One region of the Paenibacillus sp. FSL M7-0802 genome, then DNA from elsewhere that is predicted to be linked to it. Evidence: riboswitches for the same ligand, from Rfam matches in the RefSeq annotation. Region 1 holds a riboswitch; each other region holds the start of a gene.

Region 1 (7,472 bases):
AGAAAAAAATACTTGACATGAAACGCGTTACAACGATTAGGATGCTTATGAAGGCATTACGTCTATTTTAAAGCATCTGTCAATCCTTTTCAAAGGAAGAACGGTTACCGTTAGGTATTGATTCACATTTGCAGCACTTGATGGGATTACTTGACCAAAGTAAAAATCTTAAATACGGAAAGAGGTTTTTATACCATGACGAAGACGCTAAAAGGATTTCCGAAAAACTTCTTGTGGGGCGGGGCAACCGCAGCCAACCAATTGGAAGGTGCTTTTGACGTAGATGGAAAAGGATTGTCCAGTGCGGACATGGTTGCCTATGTACCCAAAGCAGAGCGCAAGAACGATCATGCTATGGAGATTTCGTCCGAGCGACTCGAAGACATTTTGGCAGGCAAAGTCAATGCCCGTTTTCCAAAACGTGAAGGTGTGGACTTCTTCCACCACTACAAAGAAGATATTGCATTGTTCGCGGAAATGGGCTTTAAGGTATTTCGTATGTCCATCAACTGGTCGCGGATTTTCCCAAATGGCTATGATGCCGAGCCGAATGAAGCGGGACTGCAATTCTACGACAATGTATTTGATGAGCTGCGCAAATATGGTATTGAACCGCTGGTAACATTGTCACATTATGAGACACCGCTGGGTTTGACTCAGAAGTATAATGGCTGGCTGGGTCGTGAAGTTATACAGCACTACGTAAATTATGCCGAAACTGTGTTCACGCGTTATAAGGATAAAGTAAAATACTGGCTGACCTTTAATGAAATCAATGTAATGACCATGAGTCCGTTTACTGGTGGCGGGGTGGTCATTGACCGCGTAGAAAACAAGCAGCAAGCGATATACCAAGCACTGCATCATCAATTTGTAGCTAGTGCACTGGCGACAAAACGAGGACATGAGATCATCCCGGGCTCTCAAATCGGCTGTATGCTGGCTCGTTTGGAAAGCTACCCACATACGTGTAACCCAGAGGATATACTGAAAGCCCAGCATGAAAATCAGATGAACCTGTTCTTTACGGATGTGCATGCCCGTGGGGAATATTCCAACTACATGAATCGTTATTTTGAAGAAAATAATGTTGTTATACACACAGAACCAGGCGATGCCGAAATTTTAAAAAATAACACGGTCGATTATATCTCATTCAGCTACTACATGACCTTGACCGTATCTGCAGGTCCAGAAGGCGAGAAAGCAGCAGGAAACCTGATTGGCGGCGTGAAAAATCCATATTTACAGTCCTCTGACTGGGGATGGCAGATCGATCCGATCGGCCTGCGTGTTACGCTGAACACGTTTTATGACCGCTACCAAAAGCCGCTGTTCATCGTGGAAAATGGTTTGGGTGCGTATGATAAGGTGGAAGAAGACGGTTCTGTGCATGACACATATCGTATTGATTACTTGCGTCAGCATATTGTTCAGATGAAGGAAGCGATTGCCGACGGTGTTGATCTGATTGGTTACACCAGCTGGGGTCCTATCGACCTTGTGAGCATGTCTACTTCCGAAATGTCCAAGCGCTACGGATTTATTTACGTCGATCTGGATGATGACGGTAACGGAACGCTCAAACGCTCCAAAAAGGACTCATTTAACTGGTATAAAAATGTGATAGCAACCAATGGTGAAGAATTGTAATTCCAAATTTTCTCGGGCGGGTATAGCAGAGGACATCCTAAGGATGCAATCTGCTGTACCCGCTTTTTTGATAGACATAATAATAATATTTATTTCAGAGGGCTTCACAAACTTTTCACTTGTAATAAGCTGAAAGTTTTCTGTATAATAAATAAAAATTTCATATGTCTGGTTGATGTTTGCGGGAGATGGAACGAAAGTTCCGACCGAAGGGGCAAAACTCTCAGGTGCTTAGGCTGATTACAGCAACAAGCGGGGACCGTAAACGGACAGAACTCTGGAGAGACCCTTAATTGGGCGCCGAAGGTGCACCGCAGAGAACATCTGCTTAAACTCTCAGGCAAAAGGACAGAGACGCGAATAACCTGTGACAGGGAATGCCCTAGGCTTTTTTATAAGCTATTAGAGGCAGAAACCTGCGCAAGATGGTTGTATTTTTTCGTGCCTTTAACCTCTCCAGGAGTCGAATCAGCGGATTTGACTCTTTTTTGTTTTCTAATATGCTGGAGGAGCGGGTTGAAATGAATTTGGTACATGTGTTAGAAGCGATTAGCAGTTGGATATGGGGGGCGCCTCTCATCATTCTTGTCATGGGAACGGGGTTGTGGCTGACCATACGTTTGAAGATGCTGCAGGTATTCCGCCTGCCCCTGGCGATCAAGCTGATCGGTAAGGCCCCGAATGAAGGTAGCGGGGATGTAAGTAGTTTTGCGGCTTTGAGTACAGCGTTGGCGGCTACAGTTGGCACAGGAAGTATTGTCGGCGTAGCGACAGCCATTAAGCTGGGCGGGCCGGGTGCCTTGTTCTGGATGGTCGTTGCAGCCTTTTTTGGGATGGCGACGAAATATGCGGAAGGTGTACTTGCGGTAAAATACCGGGTGAAGGATCGGAATGGGCAATTTTCCGGCGGCCCGATGTATTATATTGAGAAAGGTCTGGGACGCCGTTTTAAACCGCTGGCGATGCTGTTTGCTTTTTCGGGCATGCTGGTAGCGTTGTTCGGGATTGGAACGTTTCCGCAGGTCAAAGCGATTGTATCTTCGACCGAAAACAGTTTTGGCGTTCCGCCCATTGTAACGGCACTGATTATTGCTATCCTTACAGGACTTGTTACTATTGGAGGACTCAAAAGCATTGCCAAGGTATCGACGAAGGTCGTTCCTTTTAAAACAGGCTTGTACGTACTGATCTGTCTCATCGTACTGATTCGGTTTGCTGACCAACTACCTGCCGCAATTGCGCTGGTGCTCCATTCGGCATTTTCAACTACATCTGCAACGGGCGGATTTGCCGGAGCTACGATTATGCTGGCGATGCGAAGTGGGGTAGCCAGAGGTATTTTTGCCAATGAGGCCGGATTGGGAAGCGCACCGATTGCAGCCGCAGCTGCCAAAACCAAATGGCCTGCGGAGCAAGGGCTAATTTCCATGACAGGCGTGTTTATTGATACGATGGTTATTTGTGTGATGACCGGGTTGACGCTACTGGTTAGTGGTGTGTGGAGCGGGCCTACCGATGCGGGCCTGATGACTCAGCAAGCATTTTCCAGCGCATTCCCGCTGGGGGCAGAACTGCTCACAATCATTCTGATTATGTTCGCGTTCACCACCATGCTCGGCTGGAACTATTACGGGGAACGCTGTGTTGAATATTTGCTTGGGGTCAAGTGGATTAAGCCATACCGCTATCTGTTCATCCTATTGGTTGCCGGGGGCGCGTTCATTAAACTGGATGCGATTTGGCTGCTGGCAGATATCTTTAACGCAATGATGGCTTTCCCGAACCTGATTGCCCTGCTCGGCTTATCAGGAATTGTAGTCGCAGAAACCCGAACTTATATGGATTCTCTGAATTCTAGTAAGAAAAAGGGCATTCTTGCAGGTGCCAGTGTAGGGGCAGCTATCCAAGTAGAAGAAAAAGGACAAACGGTTAATTCATAAATTCCAAAAGGGAGTGCCCTCAGTCATCACAGGCTTGAGGACACTCCCTTTTGAATGTTATAACGATGCGTGCAAAATAGCTGAAATATCTTCTTGATTCAGCTTTTTATAATTACCGAAGCCTCCGTATTCCATTTCACGGGCTGCAATGTTTGCGACATTTTCCAATTGCTCATCATTAATATTGTAATCGGCCAGGGTGGAAGGGGCACCGAGACTTGTCCAGAATGCACTCAGGCGATCAATCCCCTCCAAAGCAATTTCCTTATCCGTTTTACCAGTGGTATCTAAATCAAACATGCTGAGCATCAGCCGCTTCATGCGTGCAGCATCCTGATCCACCGTATGTCTCATCCAGTTGGGGAAGAGGATCGCCAGACCGCCAGCATGAGGAATATCATATACAGCGGATAATGCATGTTCAATCGTATGCGAAGCCCAGTCCCCGAAGTAGCCCATTTGTAGTGTTCCGTTAAGGGCAATCGTTCCGGCATATAAAATCGTTTCACGATGCTCGTAGTTGTGCAAATCTTCCAGCAGCTTAGGTGCAGTTTCGATCACGGTTTGCAGCACGGAAAAGCACATACGATCTTGCAACGGTGTATTTTTAACATTGTGAAAATATTGTTCAAACACATGGCTCATCATATCCACCATGCCATATACCGTCTGATCACGTGGCACAGAGAAGGTGTTTTTTGGGTCCAGAATCGAGAATTTCGGATGCGTCACCGCGCTGCCCCATACGTATTTTTCGTTCGTTTCCCAGTTGGTGATAACAGAATCCGGATTCATTTCTGAACCGGTGGCGGCGAGTGTGAGGATGGTGCCGAATGGCAGAGCCTCGGTCGGCATGTGCTTTTTGTTGATAATATCCCACACATCGCCGTCATATTCAGCCCCTGCTGCGATGGCTTTGGTGCAATCAATAACGCTTCCACCGCCTACAGCAAGTAAGAAGTCGATTTTTTCATTTCGGCAAATGTCGATACCCTTCTTAACGGTGGACAAGCGCGGATTCGGTTCTACGCCGGACAATTCATGAATGTTCAGATGTAGCGGTTCTAACGCGTTTAATACCTGGTCATATAGACCATTTCGTTTGACACTTCCGCCTCCATATACCAGCAAAATGTTTTTGCCGTAATTCAGCAGTTCCTGCTGGAGTTCTTCAATTTGATTGTCTCCAAAAATTAATTTGGTGGGGTTATAATATGTGAATTTGTTCATCTGGTAAGTTTCCCTCAGTTCATAGTTCATAGTTCATGTTCAAATCGTAAATCGCTTAACCTGATTGCCTGTTGGATACCTAACTTCATCATGTAAGCTATTTGAAATGACGATTAGCTATTATACATGAAATGAATAAGGGAATTCAAGTAAATCTAATCTTTGACCGCTCCGGCGGCAAGATCGGAAATAAACTGGCGGCTAATGAAAAGAAATAAAATAATAAGTGGCAGTACAGCCAGCAGGGTGCCCGCAATGACCATCGCATAATCCGTATTGTAAATCCCGTTCAATTGTGACAGTGCAATCTGGAGCGTGAATTTACGTTCATCCGTTAAGACGATTAGCGGCCATAAATAATCATTCCAGGCTCCTATAAAGGTAAATGCGCCGAGAAAAGCGAACGCAGGACGTAGAATAGGCAGTGCTACATTCAAGTACAGTCGAAAAAAGCTGCATCCGTCCATCCGGCCCGCATCCAGCAGTTCCTTTGGAATGGATTCTTCCGCATATTGACGAATCCAGAAAATGCCGAAGGCATTTACCATCCCCGGGATGATAAGCGCTTTGAACGTACCTACCCATCCAAAGGAGGCCATCATGACAAAGGAGGGGACAAGCGAAAGTTGTGAAGGGACCATCATCGTAGCTAGCAGAACGATAAATAGCACTTTTTTGCCCGGAAAATCAAACTTGGCGAATGCAAAACCTGCTAGTGAATCGAAAAACAGAACCAATAGGGTAACAGAACCGGCTACAAAAAGGGTATTAAAAAAGGCTCCGGCAAAATTAATCTGTTGTAATACTCTCGTTATGTTATCCAAGAAGTGGCTGCCAAACCACAATTGTGGTGGAAAACGATAGATGTCTGAGGTTGTACGGGTTGCCATGACGATCAGCCAGTAAAATGGAAACATCGACAGAATGATTCCCACCAACAATCCGGCATATAAAACAAAGGATTTTGCGCGTGTCTGCATCATGTTGTGAAGCTCCTTCCCATCGTTATTTTTTACCTTGAACGAGTTTCCAGTTTATGATGGAGAATAGAGCAATGATGAGGAACATGCCCCATCCGACGGCTGCACCATATCCAAAATAGTTGTTAATGAACGACTCGCGATACAGGTATAAAACGATGGTCATGCCACTTGCCCCGGAACCGCCGTCATTACCGACCAGGACCTGTGGCTCGGTGAAGAGCTGCATACCGCCGATGGTGGACGTAATCACCGTAAACAGAATGACTGGGCGTAGCATGGGGATAGTGATGCGGAAAAAAGCTTGCGCTCCGGTTGCCCCGTCTATTTTGGCGGCCTCATACAGCACATGCGGAATACTCTGGAGTCCAGCCAGATAGATGATTGAGTTATAGCCCATCCATCTCCATACGACCATAGAAGAAATGGCGATTTGGATACCCCAGGGCACATTCAGCCATTGAACCATGGGTAGCCCCATGAGTTGCAGAAGGTAGTTAAGAAATCCAAAATTGTTGGCAAATAAGGCACCGAATATGATGGCAACAGCTACAATAGACGTCACATTTGGCAGGAAGAATCCGACTCGCCATAAGGTACGCATTTTCACAAAAGGGGCATAAAGCAGAAAGGCAATAATCAGTGCGAAGAATAGCATCGGAATCGTTGCATACACCCAGATCACAAAGGTGTTGCCTACAGCCTGCCAAAATTCATGATCTGTTACAAGGTAGCGAAAGTTGCCCCAGCCGTTGTAGGTCATGTCTCCGATCCCGTCCCATTTGTGAAACGCTAGATATAATGAAAAACCAATCGGAAACAGTCCAAAGATGCCAAACAGTAGATAAAACGGCGAGATCGCAGCATAAACGGCACGGTGCTTCCAGATTTCTCTCAGCATAATGTCCACACGCCTTTTTTGAATTTTGTTTTTACCGCTGTAATTCCCGTTCGATTCGATCCATTGTTTCCGTCCATAATGCATCGGAATTGGCATCCTGCTTGGCGACATTAGCAAGACGACGGGTCACAATGCCGTGGATGACAGGATAGCGCTCGCCGAAATAGCTGCTTTTCACATTACGTGCGGAGGTGGCAAAGATGAGTCCGGTGGCCTGACCACCAAAGAAAGGCTCGGGTGTCCCCATGATAGGATCGTTATAGACGCCGGGAGTGGACGGGAACAGTCCGATTTTGTGGTAGGCTTCCAGCTGGTGTTCCGGGTTTTGCAGCCAGGTCAGCACTTCAAAGGCTTCTTTGGGATGTTTGCTGGATTTGAGGATAGAAATGAAAGAACCACCCAGGTTGCCGTCTCCTCCAGGAGCACGGGCGACTCTCCATTTACCCGCTGTATCCGGCGCGGCCTCTGTGAGAACTTGCTTCATCCAGATAGCCCCTACAAAAGAGGCGATTTTGCCGTTATTGACTGAAGCGTTCCATTCGGGAGTCCAGCCATCCGCATTGGCGAGCAGATGCTTCTTGTGGAAATCGACAGCGGTTTTCCAGCCCAGACGGATGTCAGGAGATTGATTGCCGATATAGCTGCCATCTGGCTTGAAGTAAAGGTTTGTATGCTGAGCGAGTACCTGATTGTAAACGTTTACAATATTGTCAGCCAAAAATGAACGGCTTCCGAATTTCTGGCGAAGTTGTTCTCCGGCCGCCATGT
Region 2 (7,472 bases), 170 kb from region 1:
AATGAGGTTGACAAGCGGCAATAGCCCTGCGTTCACGAGGAACTGTACCCCTGCCGACAACACTTGACTGATCATTTGTACAATCGGACCAATCGCCACATGGGCAAGCAGCGCTAGAATGGCACCGATAATTCCGGCCGAAAAGTTATTGACCAGCATTTCAAAGCCTGATCTGACTTTGCCTTCAATGGCCTTGTCGAACTTCTTCAATATCCACGCAGCCAGCGGACCAGCTACCATCGCGCCCAGGAACATCGGGATATCGGCTCCCACTATGACACCCATCGTCATAATGGCACCAATCACACCTCCACGCTGTCCGTGAATCATCGTGCCCCCTGTATAACCGATCAGTAACGGCAACAAATAATTTTTCATCGGGTCAACCAATTGTGCAAAACCTTCATTCGGGAACCATCCGGTCGGAATAAAGAGTGCCGTAATCAGCCCCCACGCAATAAATGCTCCCATATTGGGCATAACCATACCGCTAAGAAAACGGCCAAAACGCTGTACGGCGACACGAGTGCCTCCTTTTGAACTTGGCTTTGCGTCCAATGTACTCATATTCAAATCCTCCTTGTAGGTAAGCATCACTACCTTTTCTTAAAATTCATACTAAATGACAGCGCTATCTTCATCAACGAAATGAAAACGTACTTTCGTCATGAACGTTGATGACAACATTTAAATTTAAATTATCCGGGAAGGTATTATACCTGCATAATTCTTCTTAATATGACCTGTAGCTATAGAAATTAGTCGAAAAACCGTGCTGGATTATGTATGATTCTTATATGGGGACAACCCTCTAAATCAGAATAAAACACGTAATTACGTTTGCAAAAAGACAAAAAAATAGCCGCTACGTCAAATCATAGCGACTATTTTATACAAAAATCGAGCAGACAAATAACCCTCTTACTCCATACTACAATGCTCCATTATTGCTCATCGGAAATCAACTGCTCATACTGATCCGCAGACAGTAGCTTGCCCAAGGCTTCCTCCACATCTTTATCCATCTCTACTTCGATCATCCAACCTTTTTCATAGGGAGATTCATTCACTAGCTCAGGTGTACTTTCCAGCGTTTCATTCACTTTTAGTATGGTTCCCGTCACCGGAGCAAAAAGGTCGGATACTGTCTTCACCGATTCAATCGTACCGATCTCCGCTCCCTGCTCAATCGTTGCTCCCGCCTCAGGTAATTCTACAAAAACAATATCACCCAGTTGATGCTGTGCAAAGTCTGTAATACCAATTCGTACCGTTCCATTCTCTGTCCGCTGAACCCACTCATGTTCGTCTGTATACCAAAGTTGCTGCTTTACTTCACCCATTCTGTTCCCCTCACTTCCATATGAATAAAATCGCTTTTGCTCACTGTACTAGACAGGTTAAGATTATGACAACAAGAACACTCATGTCAATAATACTAACAAAAATACTTCATATCACCTCATATAGCGTACTATATAAAAATATGATAGCTTATAACAAACGCTTACATATCCTTATTTATATATTAAATGTTTTTTCTATTGTTTTTGATGACATTTTTATTGACATTTTGAATGAATTTGCGTATTAATGGGTTATAGCAAATGCTTTGGGAAACACCCCGACAACTGCAAACGCGGATGAACGCGGAGGGAGAGACTGCCAAAAAGATTCGCATAGCTGTTGCCGCTTGTGAGACATAAGTGCACGCGAATCGGATCAAGTTGTTATCTGCAAAGCCAGGTAATATACCGTTGATCCCGAAGGTAGCGCCGAAGGAGTAAACCTGCATTGCAGGTGAATCTCTCAGGCAAAAGGACCTCTGCCGGACGCATCTCTGGAGAGCATTCGCTATTGGAGCGGATCACCCAAGGGGAAACCCGGTACATACCGGGGTAACTTTCTGGTATCAAGGACAGAGCTGAAAAAAAGAGTGTAGACTGCCGTCTATACGTTTTTTTCGGCCTGTCTTTTTTGTTTAGCCGATCACACCGGATAGGAGTGGAATAATGACTAATTTGCGAAAAACACCGCTATATTCGTCCTACGGGACGCAGTCTGGGGTTCGTTGTATTGACTTTGGCGGCTGGGAGCTCCCGGTTCAGTTTAGCGGCATTCAAAAGGAGCATGAGGCCGTCCGGCAACGTGCGGGTTTATTCGATGTATCGCATATGGGCGAATTTTTGGTTGAAGGCAAAGAAGCCGAAGCTTTTCTGCAAAAGGTGACCACGAATGATGTCAGCCAGTTGGAACCAGGTCAGGCACAATATTCACTCCTGTGTTACCCCGATGGAGGGGTAGTAGACGACCTACTTGTTTACTGCAAAGGACCGGAACGCTACATGCTCGTTGTGAACGCATCCAACATCGATAAGGATTGGGATTGGCTAATGCGCCATATGCCTGCATCCGTTCACATGGAGAATGTGTCTGATGCGATAGCATTGCTAGCGTTGCAAGGACCGGAGGCAGCACGTATTGCCGCAGCCGTGGCAGATACGGACATTACGAATCTGGCATCTTTCCGCTTCCATGAGAATGTGCCATTGTTCGGAGCAAAAGCACTGGTCTCACGAACCGGATATACGGGCGAAGACGGTTTTGAATTTTATATACCTGCTGCGGAAGCACCAGCCGTATGGGAGGGTTTGCTTCGTTCCGGTGAGTCGTATGGGCTGATTCCCGCTGGACTTGGTGCTCGGGATACCCTACGCTTTGAGGCACGGTTGCCGCTATATGGTCAGGAGTTATCTGCCACGATTTCACCACTCGAAGCTGGTCTAGGTTTCTTCGTCAAGCTGAATAAAGGAGATTTTATCGGTAGAGAAGCACTGCAACGTCAGAAAGAACAAGGGATTCCTCGCAAATTGATCGGGCTGGAAATGATTGATCGCGGTATCCCACGCGCCCATTACCCGGTATTCGCAGAAGGACAACACATTGGTGAGGTCACAACGGGGACTCAGTCGCCCACCTTGAAGCGTAATCTGGGCCTCGCCTTGGTGGACAGTCGTTTTAGCGCCCTCTCCACACCGTTGGAGGTTGAGATTCGTGGCAAACGCCTGCGTGCCGAGGTGGTGGCAGCACCCTTTTATAAACGCCCGCGCTGATCTTAAACTCTTTTTATTTCTATAAAGCAAATATGTCAGATATGAACTTCTGGGTTTTTCATCTCACACACTTTTTTATTAGCTAATTTACGATCTAAAATCTTGCTTTTCGAAAGGAGTCAGAACCTATGAAGCAGCATCGTTATCTCCCTATGACTGAACAGGATCAAACCGAAATGCTGCGTGTGGTGGGTGTATCATCTATTGATGATTTATTCAGTGACATTCCAGAGGCCATTCGATATCAAGGGGAACTGCCTCTCTCTTCTCGACTCGATGAGAAAGCCTTAACCCGCCACTTGGCCGAGCTGGCCGGACACAACGCCAATACAGACACACATGCCAGCTTCCTTGGCGCAGGAATTTATGATCATCATATTCCGTCCGTCATCCAGCACATCACTTCACGCTCGGAATTCTATACAGCCTACACCCCCTATCAGCCGGAAGTAAGCCAAGGCGAGCTACAAGCCATTTTCGAGTTTCAGTCGTATATTTGCGAATTGACGGGCATGGCTGTAGCTAATGCCAGCATGTACGACGGAGCGACTGCACTGGCGGAAGCGGGCTCACTGTCCGCCGCAGCTACCCGCCGTAAACAGCTTATCGTATCAAGGTCCGTCCATCCGGAGGCACGTCAGGTATTGGCAGCCTATGCACGCGGATTGGATTTGGACATCGTGGAGATCGGCTGTTCGGACGGCGTAACGGATGCTGATGCGCTAGCGGCAGCCGTATCGGAACAGACCGCGGCTGTTTTGGTCCAAAGCCCCAACTTTTTCGGAGCCGTGGAAAACCTGAAGCCGATGGCTGACCTCATCCATGCGCACAAAGGTCTTTTGGTCGTCAGTGCCAATCCACTAGCACTTGGCTTGCTGGAAACACCCGGCAAACAGGGCGCGGATATTGTGGTAGGAGATGCGCAGCCACTTGGCATCTCCTCTTCTCTCGGCGGTCCGACCTGTGGATACTTTGCCGTTTCTCAGGCCCATATGCGCCGTATCCCCGGCCGTATTGTGGGTCAGACCACAGACCGCAACGGTAAACGCGGCTTCGTGCTGACCTTGCAAGCGCGGGAACAGCATATCCGCCGCGAAAAGGCCACCTCTAACATTTGCTCCAACCAAGCGTTGCTAGCTTTATCTGCATCTGTATACTTGTCTGTCATGGGTAGACAGGGGATCAAGGAAGTAGCCGAGCTAAATTTGCATAAAAGCCGTTATGCTTTAGAGCAATTGCTGAGCTTGAAGGGCGTAACTGCCTCGTTTAACGCACCAACCTTTAATGAGTTTGCCCTTAGACTGCCTGAGGGTACGGATATGAGCAAACTCCAGGCCGAGCTGCTAGCTGCTGGATTTATCGCTGGCTACGATTTGGGCCGGGACTATGAGGAACTTGCTGGTCACATGTTGATTGCCGTGACGGAGCAAAGGACCAAAGAAGAGATTGACCAATTTGTACACACCTTGGGGGGATTGCTATGACACACACCGGACAGGATCAGAAACAAGGGCTGTTGAAGGAACACGATCAAGCGCTCATTTTTGAATTGAGCCGTCCGGGTCGCATCGCCTATTCCCTTCCCGAGTGCGACGTTCCCCGTCGCCCGGTGGCAGAGCTTTTGCCAGATTATGCGCTGCGCAGCGAACCTGCGGCATTACCCGAGGTATACGAAGTAGACGTTATTCGGCATTATACTGCCTTGTCCCGGCGCAATTTCGGCGTGGACAACGGATTTTATCCGCTCGGCTCCTGTACGATGAAATACAATCCGAAAGTGAATGAGGATGTCGCCCGATATACAGGCTTCGCCAAAATCCATCCATATCAGCCCGAGGAGAGCATCCAGGGTGCCATGGAGCTGCTGTATACGCTCCAAAATGATTTGGCTGCGTTAACTGGCATGGATGCCGTCACGCTTCAGCCCGCCGCGGGCGCCCATGGCGAATGGACCGGGCTGATGATGATTCGCTCATACCACGAAGCACGTGGTGAGCGACGTACCAAGGTGCTCGTGCCGGATTCCTCGCACGGAACGAACCCCGCCAGCGCAACCGTCGCGGGCTTCGAAACAGTCACCCTTCCCTCCACCCCTGAGGGGCTGGTGGATCTGGATGCGTTACGTCAAGCCGTAGGCAACGACACCGCGGCGCTCATGCTGACCAATCCGAACACGCTTGGGCTGTTCGAGAAGCAAATCACTGACATTGCTGCCATCGTGCATGAAGCGGGTGGTCTGGTTTACTATGACGGGGCAAACTCCAACGCCATCATGGGGATTACCCGTCCCGGAGATATGGGCTTCGATGTAGTGCATCTCAATTTGCACAAAACGATGAGTACCCCGCACGGAGGCGGCGGCCCCGGCGCTGGGCCTGTCGGCGTAAAGCAACGGCTCATCCCTTATTTGCCCAAGCCGCTTGTCGTACGGGATCCGCAGGGGGTGTACCACTGGGACCGGGAACAGGGAGATTCTATTGGACGGGTTAAAGCCTTTTACGGTAACTTCGGTATTCTCGTTCGTGCCTATGCCTATATCCGTAGCTACGGTCCTGACGGCTTAAAGCGTGTATCGGAATGCGCTGTGCTCAATGCCAATTACATGATGCATCGGCTCGCTCCACATTTTGACCTGCCCTACCCTGGACATTGCAAACACGAATTTGTCATGTCAGGGCGAGGCTTGAAAAAATTTGGAGTGCGTACGCTTGATGTAGCCAAACGGCTGCTTGATTTCGGCTACCATCCGCCTACAATTTACTTCCCTCTGAATGTAGAGGAGTGCATCATGATCGAGCCCACGGAGACGGAAAGTAAGGAGACACTTGATGCTTTTGTTGACACTATGATTCATATTGCGCGGGAAGCAGAAGAGAACCCTGAGCTGGTGCTCAATGCACCATATACTACTCCAGTCACACGATTGGACGAAACTACCGCAGCTCGCAAACCTGTACTGAATTGCTCATGCAGTTAAAAACAAATTCTACTTAAAGCATGCAAAAAAGCCGGTATCTATTAGATACCGGCTGCTGTATGTACACAGCAATTTTTTTGTTGGAAAAAGATATAACCTTTGAAATGTAATACCCTTCCTTAACCTTCGATGCTTTGAACCAATTCAACAACCTGTTCTGCTGTTTGCATGTCCAGAGCTTTTGTAGCCAGTTTTTCCATGTCCGCACGGGACAACTTGGAGATTTGACTACGTGCTGGCAGAATGGAAGTTGCGCTCATACTGAACTCATCAAGTCCCAGACCCAGCAGCAACGGAATTGCTGTTGTATCTCCTGCCATTTCGCCACACATACCAACCCAACGTCCTTCACGGTGAGCGGCATCAATAACCATTTTCACCAGACGCAGAATGGATGGATTGTATGGTTGATACAGGTAAGAAACCCGCTCGTTCATGCGATCCGCTGCCATTGTGTATTGAATCAGATCGTTTGTACCGATACTGAAGAAATCCACTTCTTTTGCGAATTGGTCAGCCAATACCGCTGTAGAAGGAATTTCTACCATGATGCCCAGCTGAATTTCTTCAGATACGGATACACCCTCGGTTACCAACTTTTCCTTTTCTTCCAACAAAACAGCTTTAGCTTCACGGAATTCGTTCAGCGTAGCAATCATTGGGAACATGATGCGCAGGTTACCATGCACACTCGCACGCAACAAAGCACGCAATTGAGTGCGGAAAATATCCTGGCGATCCAGACACAGACGAATAGCACGGAATCCAAGGAACGGATTCATTTCTTTTGGCAGGTCCAGATAAGGAAGTTCTTTGTCGCCACCGATATCCAAAGTACGGACTACAACCGGTTTACCTTCCATTCTTTCCAGAACGGTTTTGTACGCCGTATACTGTACTTCTTCGGATGGAAGCTTATCGCGTCCCATGTACAAGAACTCCGTACGGTACAAGCCAACGCCTTCACCACCGTTGTCCAGAACACCAGCTACATCATTAGGCGTACCAATATTGGCTGCCAGTTCGACATGGACACCATCGACAGAAACCGTAGCTTCGCCGCGCAGCTTACGCCACTCTTCGCGTTGCTTGTCGTATGCCACCTGTTTAGCACGGTATTCCGCAACAATCTCTTCGGTAGGGTTCACGAATACGTGACCATCCAAACCATCAACGATAATCAAATCACCGCTTTTAGCTTGAGACAATATATTTTTCGTTCCCACAACTGCAGGAATTTCAAGTGAGCGAGCCATAATAGCCGAATGCGAAGTACGTCCGCCGATGTTCGTTGCAAAACCTTTAACAAATTCACGGTTCAGCTGAGCTGTGTCGGAAGGTGTCAAATCTTCTGCAAGCACAATCGTTTCTTCGGCAATTTC
Region 3 (7,472 bases), 1.9 Mb from region 1:
ACCTCGAATGTAACCGTAAGCACGGATTGGAAAAGTGATAATACAGCTATTGCTACTGTGTATAACGGTACAGTTTCGGCCAAGGCTGAAGGGGAAGCCACCGTGGTTGCGACCTATAAAGAGAAGGTGCAATCGGTTCAGGTACATGTAACGAAAAAGGTTAAGGCGCTGACATCCAGTGTACAAAGCCTGAACTTGCGTTCAAGCGGTACAGGACAGGTTGATTTGACAGCGACATACAGTGATAATACAACAGCTCAGGTTTCGGGTGATGCTACTTGGACCTCCGATAATCAAAAGGTAGCCACAGTAGTTAACGGATTGGTTACCGCTCAGGGAGCAGGTACAGCCAATATTAAGGCCGTATATGGTCAACAGACCGTAACCATTGCTGTGCAGGTGGAGCAGGTTAAACGTCTCGATGTCAGTTCATCAGAGGTTTCTCTTTTGCTGAAGGATACTGAGAAGGTTAAACTTACGGCGACGTTCCCGGATGGATCGGTACAGGACGTAACAGAGTCCGCTGAATGGAGCTCCAGCAATGCAGCTGTGGCGGATGTACTGAAAGGCACCATTACCGGCTACAGCGCGGGAAAGGCGACAATTACAGGTAAATATGGCACGATGTCCGCTACGATTTCGGTAGATGTCGATCAAACGAATAAGCTGAAAGCCAGCGAATCCAATATTTTTCTCCGTCTGGATGAATCTAAAAAAATACAAGTTTCTGCCGTTTATCCGGATGGGACGGTAACGGATATCACAGATAAAGCTACTTGGACATCAAGCGATGAAAAAATTGCGACTGTGAATAAGGGAACGATTATGGCCATTGGAGCGGGTTCGGCTACGGTGACCGCTAAGTATGGAGATAAGACTGTTTCGATCAAGACAGATGTCGAAACCTCCAGATATTTGGATTTGAGTGAGGACAAGCTGAGCCTGAATGCCAAGGAATCCAAAAAGCTCAAGCTGACCGCAACGTATGTAACAGGTACGGAAGAAGATATCACAAGTAAGGCAGAGTGGAAGTCCAGCAATGAAGATATCGCTTTTGTCAGTGCGGGAGAAGTCACGGGTTATAAAACAGGTGAGGCTACGATCACCGCTTCTTATGGTGGCAAAACAGTTACAGCTACGGTATCCGTAAATGTACCCGGTGATCTGTCTCTGTCCTCCAAAACGGCAACGATTGATATTGATGAGGACTATACTGCAACTTTGACGGCTACTTATGCGGATGGGCGTAAGGAAGATGTAACACAGGATGCAGAATGGGCTTCAAGCGCGGAAGATATTGCTTCTGTGTCCAAAGGAACGATTACGGGTAAATCCGCTGGTAAAGCGGTTATTACAGCGACCTATAATGGCAAAAAACTGACGATTAACGTACAAGTAGGCCTTGTAGACCGTCTGGAAACAGACTCGCGTGTAATTGCGCTTGGTGCTCAGGAAACGAAGCAGCTGAAAGTAACAGGAGTTAAGAGTGGCGGTACAAAAACAGATGTAACCAAGGACGCCACCTGGACAACGAGCAATGTAAAAGTGGTTGAAGTTAGCGAAGGTTTGATCAAAGCGAATGGTAGCGGTAAGGCAACGGTGACTGCTTCATATGGCAAGCAAAACATTACGTTTACGGTAGAAGTGGACGTAGCGCAAAAGATTGAAGCGGATGCAATCGCGTTGTCACTTAAATCCGGAGATCAAAAAACCATCGCGATTGTGGTTAAATCGAGTGATGGTAAAGAAAAGGACGTTACGGCCCAAGCTGAATGGAAAACGTCTAATTATAAGGTAGCCACTGTTAAAAAGGGTCAGGTTACTGCGGTTAGCTACGGTAAAGCTAACATTCAGGCGAAGTTTGGCGGGAAGGTAATCAGCGTACCCGTGGATGTTGATACGCTTAAATATCTGCAAACAGACGAAGTTGCTTTGAATTTGAAGGCAGGACAGCTGGCCAAGGTTACGGCTACAGCCACGTATAAGGATGAGTCGGAGAAGGATGTTTCCAAACCGGCTGTCTGGTCCTCGTCCAGAATTGTTGTTGCGACCGTCAAAGACGGTAACATTAAGGCACAGGGCAAGGGCAAAGCAGTAATTACTGTGAAATATGCAGGTAAAATGACGAAGATACAGGTAACCGTTCAGTAAAAAAGAGAGCAAGCATACGTCCAAGGACGACATGCTTGCTCTTTTTTTTAAGGAGGCTACCGCTTATAAATTATGACTTATCCTTCTTGGTCGGTGTGTTGCGTGTAAGTGATTCAGTCAAACGCTTGCCAGTCGGCGTCTGGGCCAAGCCGCCTTTGGCGGTCTCGCGGTGCTTCGACGGCATCGCACTGCCGACTTCAAGCATCACGTCAATGACTTCGTCAGACGGAATAGCGCTGCGCACACCCGCCAAAGCCATATCCGCTGCGGCAAGCGCAGTCACGGCTCCCAGCCCGTTGCGCACGATGCACGGAATCTCCACGAGTCCGGCGACGGGATCGCAAATCAGGCCGAGCGTGTTCTTAAGAGCGAGGCCCACGGCGTGAACAGCCTGTTCAGGCGTACCACCACGCAGCTCGACCATAGCGCCAGCAGCCATCCCGATAGCTGAACCAATCTCAGCCTGACAGCCTCCCTCCGCGCCAGAAATGAAGGAGTTGTTGGCGATCACGTAGCCAATGGCTCCAGCGGCGAACAGGCCGTTCACCATATGCTCATCATCCCAGCCGAACCGCTCCTGCGCACTGATGAACACACCAGGGATAACCCCACATGAGCCTGCGGTAGGCGTGGCGACAATGCGACCCATGGATGCATTAACCTCCGACACGGAGAGGGCATAAGCCATGGCGAGCGCGGAGGCATCACCGGAGCAGGTTTCCCCTGACCGCAGATACTCGGCTAGGCGCTTGCCGTCACCGCCTGTCAATCCACTGCGGGATACGGTGTCTTGTGTTTGACCGCGATGAACGGCTTCCTTCATGACTTCATAATAATCAGACATTTGGCGAAAGATTTCTTCCTCCGTTGTATTCGTCTCTTGTACCTGCTCTTGAATCATCAAGCGGCCAATTGTGGTGGATTCTTCAGCGCATAAAGCGCTGATTTCATGCAGATGGCTAAACCGCATCGGATTCAGCTCCTTTTTTCAAATTAATCATCTTAATTTCATACATATGAGGTAAAGAACGCAGTTCCGCAATCAGTTCAGCTGGAGCAGAACTGTCCGTTTCAATGGCGGTGAGTGCTTCACCATCCCGGCCTTTGCGATCTACGTGCATATAGGCAATGTTAATGTGGGCCGCGCCCAGCGCTGAAGTTATCGCGCCCAATGTACCGGGCTTATCCGAGTGGAGAAGCACCAGCGTAGGCAGCTCCCCGGTCAGATTGACCCGGAATTCGTTAAGCTGCTGGACATGGATGCTGCCGCCGCCGATGGAGGAGCCCAACAGTGTGCGCTGATCCTCGCCCTTCCACAGCTCGAAACGGACAGTGTTCGGATGAGGCGCGGGGAGTCCGCTGACGGCGAATTCCACGGCCATCCCGGCTTGCTCTGCCCATTGCTCGGCATCCGGAATCCGGTGATCGTCCGTATCGTAATTAAGCAGCCCTGCGATGAGCGCCAGGTCTGTACCGTGTCCTTTATACGTGTCGGCAAAGGAGCCGTACAGCGTCATGCGGGCACGGTCAGGCTGCGTCCCGAGCCAGTGCCGGGCAACGCGTGCAAGCCGCACCGCGCCTGCGGTGTGTGAACTGGAAGGTCCGGTCATGGCCGGACCGATAATAGAAAATACATCTTTGAAACGCATGGTGTGGCCCCCTGTATGTTCTAATACCATACTATATGGTATTTCCGCGTCTTTGCGCGGTTAACGGTTCCTAATGCTGACGCACAATGTGAGCACAAAAAAGGACAGGATAAGGAAGTTTCCCTTATCTCTGTCCTCGTTACCTGAGAGTTTCGTGCGGTGTTCTTACCGCCTTACCCCTTGGGTGGCTTGCGCTCTCTCCAGAGTTGCGTCAGATGACGATACATGGACCTGAGAGATTATCCGTCAGCCGGGTGCTGACGTCTTGCTCCTTCGGTGCCGCCAGAGTGTAGGCTCCCTGGACAGACTCTCCCGTCATCTTCATTCGCGTATACCGTTCTACATGTCTTCCTTAGCGTAATGTATGCCGTGCTCGGTGTCAATCACAGGTTTAATTTTTACATAAACAGGTGCGTTTCCAATAAAAAAGATTAAAATTTACATAATTATGGATGAAACCAGGAAGGAATTAGAAGATTGGCGGCTAATCTGATAAAGGACAAGTATATTTATGGAAATCATAGGAGGGATATTGACGTATGGTAAAAGGCTTGCGATTCACAGGTTCACGCTTAAAAGGGATGTTGCATCTAGCAGCGATCGTATCACTGCTGATTGGGATCTTCGTTCCATTCGGTCAGGTCAAGGCGGAGGGAGCATTGACAGTAGCCGAAGCACTTCAGCGCCAAAGCAGTGGAGGTACGGTGACGGTGGAAGGTTACATCGTCGGACATGCTACCGGATCGAAAACGGCTAACTTTTCTTCCCCGTTCGCGAATGATTTTAACGTACTGATTGCCGATCAGGCAAATGAACGTAATACGTCTAATCTGTTGGATGTACAGCTGACTTCAGCGTACAGAGGGCAATATGGGCTATCAGGCCATCCTGAGCTGATCGGCAGCAAAATTCGTGTGACGGGTACACTCGGCGCCTACAATAATTTTGGTGGAGTGAAAAGCCCAAGCGCTGTTGAACTGGTGAGCGGAAGCGAGCCGGGGGAACCAGGCGAACCTGGCAACCCGGGTCAACCCGGTACTACACTGCCGGATGGAAAAGGCAAAAAGGTGCTGTTCGATAATACGCACGCACAGACCGCTGGTGCAGCAGATTGGGTCATTGAAGGCGCCTTCTCCGACTTTGCCAATGGACTGCGTAATGTAGGCTTTACGGTAGACCAATTGAATCGTCCCATTCCTTTTACTTATGGAGAGCAGGCTATAACATATGATAAGTTGCGCCAATATGATGTGTTCATTATTGGTGAAGCGAATGTTGCCTTTAAGGCATCCGAGCAGGCTGCCCTGCTGCAATACGTGAATAGCGGGGGGAGCGTCTTCTTCATCTCCGATCATTATAATGCGGACCGTAACAAAAACCGTTGGGATTCCTCCGAGGTTATGAATGGTTACCGTCGTGGAGCCTATACTAATCCGGCCAAGGGCATGACTGCAGAAGAAGCTGCATCACCGGCGATGCAAGGATTAACAAGCTCCGATTGGCTGGCGACCAACTTTGGCGTTCGTTTCCGTTACAATGCGCTCGGTGACGTGAATGCTACCGACATTGTAGCCGCAGATCAATCTTTCGGCATTACCAAGGGTGTGCGCTCGATTGCAATGCATGCAGGATCTACGCTGGCTATTATGGATCCTACCAAGGCTAAAGGCATTGCTTATATCCCTTCAGGCACGAAAAAATGGGGTAATGCGGTAGACCAGGGAGTTTATAACGGCGGGGGCCGTGCGGAAGGACCTTATGCTGCTATTTCCAAGGTAGGTCAAGGCAAGGCAGCGTTCATCGGTGATTCTTCCCCTGTAGAAGATGCTACACCGAAATATGTGCGTGAGGAAAACGGACAGTCGAAGAAGACATATGATGGTTTCAAGGAAGTGGATGATTCCACCTTCCTGGTGCAAACGGTCCAATGGCTTGCATGGAAGCAGGACTATTCGAAATTGTCTGATGTGGCAGGTTTGACTCTGGATCAACCCACGAAGCTTCTGCCATTCGAGGAGCCTGCGGCTTCTACGGAACCGCAGGCTGAGCCTTGGTCTGCTCCGGCAGCAGGCTACAAATGGTACGATCCTAGAACGTTCAAGTCTGGCTCCTATGGAGCGGCTTCATAATTATCGCCAGAAGCTCAATGTGAGCTGGTATTAGTTAGTCGTTTGATCCCTGCAGAGGGATCAGGCGACTTTTTTTGTGATGAAAATTAACCTGTGGTTGGTTATTTCATTACATTTTGTGCCAGAAAGGCCGCGCTACTGCTGGATCATTGATTTTTTAAATGATGTTGATAGCATAATCTTAATTGATATATCCATATACTGGTGATAGGATGTATTCAAATTATTCCGACAAAAACGGTATGTAATGTTCATGAGAGGTTTTAAACATCAAACATGGTGAGAATAAGCGGGACAAGACCATGGAGAATGGAGGAAGCGCGCATTGAATACCGGACCCGTGTTGGAAATTAAAGGATTATCCGTATCTTTTCGCATCAAGGATCAATATCACCCCGCAGTCGACCATCTGGATCTGACGGTCAACCCCAATGAAGTGCTGGCTGTAGTCGGAGAATCCGGCTGTGGCAAAAGCGCGCTGGCGCTTTCGATCGCACAACTGCATGACATGGAACGCACGCGTGTAGAGGGAGAGGTCCTTTTTAAAGGCACGGACCTGAACCGTCTTTCTTCAGGGCAAATGAATAAAATCCGCGGAGCGGGCATTGGCATGATCTTTCAGGACCCGCTGACAGCACTCAACCCGTTAATGAGCATTGGTAAGCAGATTGAGGAAAATCTTGATTATCATACGTCACTATCTACGAAGCAAAAAAGGGAACGTGTGCTGGAGCTGCTGGAAAGCGTAGATATACCGAATCCTGTGCGTGTGTATGAGCAGTATCCGCATGAACTGTCAGGAGGGATGCGTCAGCGTGTGATGATCGCGATTGCCATAGCTTGCCGACCTTCTCTTATTATCGCAGATGAACCAACTACTGCGCTCGATGTAACGATCCAATCGCAAATTCTCGACTTGCTCAAACAGCTTCAACAGGAGAGTGGGAGCGGAATTATCTTGATTACGCATGATCTTGGTGTTGTGGCAGAAGTAGCCGACCGCGTGGTGGTCATGTATGCCGGAGAAATCGTGGAGAGCGCTGATGTTTTTGAATTATTCAGGCATCCACAGCATCCGTACACGCGTTCTTTGCTTGCTTCCATGCCGGGATCGCATACCAAGGGGGAATCACTGCATGTCATCGGCGGCATTGTTCCCTCATTACAAGATATTCCCCGCAATAGCTGTCGCTTTGCCCCGCGTATTCCCTGGATTCAGCAGGGAGTGCATGAAGACCATCCCCAACTAAATGAAATTTCCCCTGGACATTGGGTCCGTTGTACATGTTACCAGCATTTTCATTTTGAAGACGAGGCAAAGGGGGAAGCTGCTCATGGCACTACTGGAGTTAAATGATTTGAGGGTCCACTATCCGGTGCGCGGTGGTTTCTTCCAGCGTGTTATCGATCAGGTGAAAGCAGTGGATGGCGTGTCGATCAGCATTGAGGCAGGCCAGACATACGGGCTGGTGGGAGAATCCGGCTGTGGAAAAACGACGACAGGCAGGACGATCATCGGTCTAAATAAGCTGACGAGCGGACG

Evidence for each region. Region 1 has a riboswitch for glycine ahead of MHB54_RS19415 (alanine/glycine:cation symporter family protein). Riboswitches for the same ligand answer to the same signal wherever they lie in the genome.
Region 2: linked by a shared signal. The riboswitch ahead of gcvT (glycine cleavage system aminomethyltransferase GcvT) and the one ahead of MHB54_RS19415 (alanine/glycine:cation symporter family protein) in region 1 are both predicted to bind glycine.
Region 3: linked by a shared signal. The riboswitch ahead of sdaAB (L-serine ammonia-lyase, iron-sulfur-dependent subunit beta) and the one ahead of MHB54_RS19415 (alanine/glycine:cation symporter family protein) in region 1 are both predicted to bind glycine.

Annotation. Positions count from the first base shown of each region.
Region 1 covers NZ_JBBOSD010000001.1:4,208,370-4,215,841, forward strand. The annotation lists gene MHB54_RS19410 (glycoside hydrolase family 1 protein) at 196-1,653, shown strand; glycine riboswitch at 1,826-1,902, shown strand; glycine riboswitch at 1,921-2,015, shown strand; gene MHB54_RS19415 (alanine/glycine:cation symporter family protein) at 2,175-3,593, shown strand; gene MHB54_RS19420 (iron-containing alcohol dehydrogenase) at 3,651-4,823, opposite strand; gene MHB54_RS19425 (carbohydrate ABC transporter permease) at 4,979-5,806, opposite strand; gene MHB54_RS19430 (carbohydrate ABC transporter permease) at 5,829-6,704, opposite strand; gene MHB54_RS19435 (ABC transporter substrate-binding protein) at 6,736-7,472, opposite strand, start outside.
Region 2 covers NZ_JBBOSD010000001.1:4,377,948-4,385,419, reverse strand. The annotation lists gene MHB54_RS20210 (PTS mannitol transporter subunit IICB) at 1-567, opposite strand, end outside; gene gcvH (glycine cleavage system protein GcvH) at 945-1,343, opposite strand; glycine riboswitch at 1,737-1,835, shown strand; gene gcvT (glycine cleavage system aminomethyltransferase GcvT) at 2,013-3,113, shown strand; gene gcvPA (aminomethyl-transferring glycine dehydrogenase subunit GcvPA) at 3,242-4,597, shown strand; gene gcvPB (aminomethyl-transferring glycine dehydrogenase subunit GcvPB) at 4,594-6,090, shown strand; gene ptsP (phosphoenolpyruvate--protein phosphotransferase) at 6,210-7,472, opposite strand, start outside.
Region 3 covers NZ_JBBOSD010000001.1:2,329,270-2,336,741, reverse strand. The annotation lists gene MHB54_RS10910 (Ig-like domain-containing protein) at 1-2,151, shown strand, start outside; gene sdaAA (L-serine ammonia-lyase, iron-sulfur-dependent, subunit alpha) at 2,222-3,121, opposite strand; gene sdaAB (L-serine ammonia-lyase, iron-sulfur-dependent subunit beta) at 3,111-3,800, opposite strand; glycine riboswitch at 4,010-4,125, opposite strand; gene MHB54_RS10895 (DUF6359 domain-containing protein) at 4,340-5,929, shown strand; gene MHB54_RS10890 (ABC transporter ATP-binding protein) at 6,255-7,286, shown strand; gene MHB54_RS10885 (ABC transporter ATP-binding protein) at 7,264-7,472, shown strand, end outside.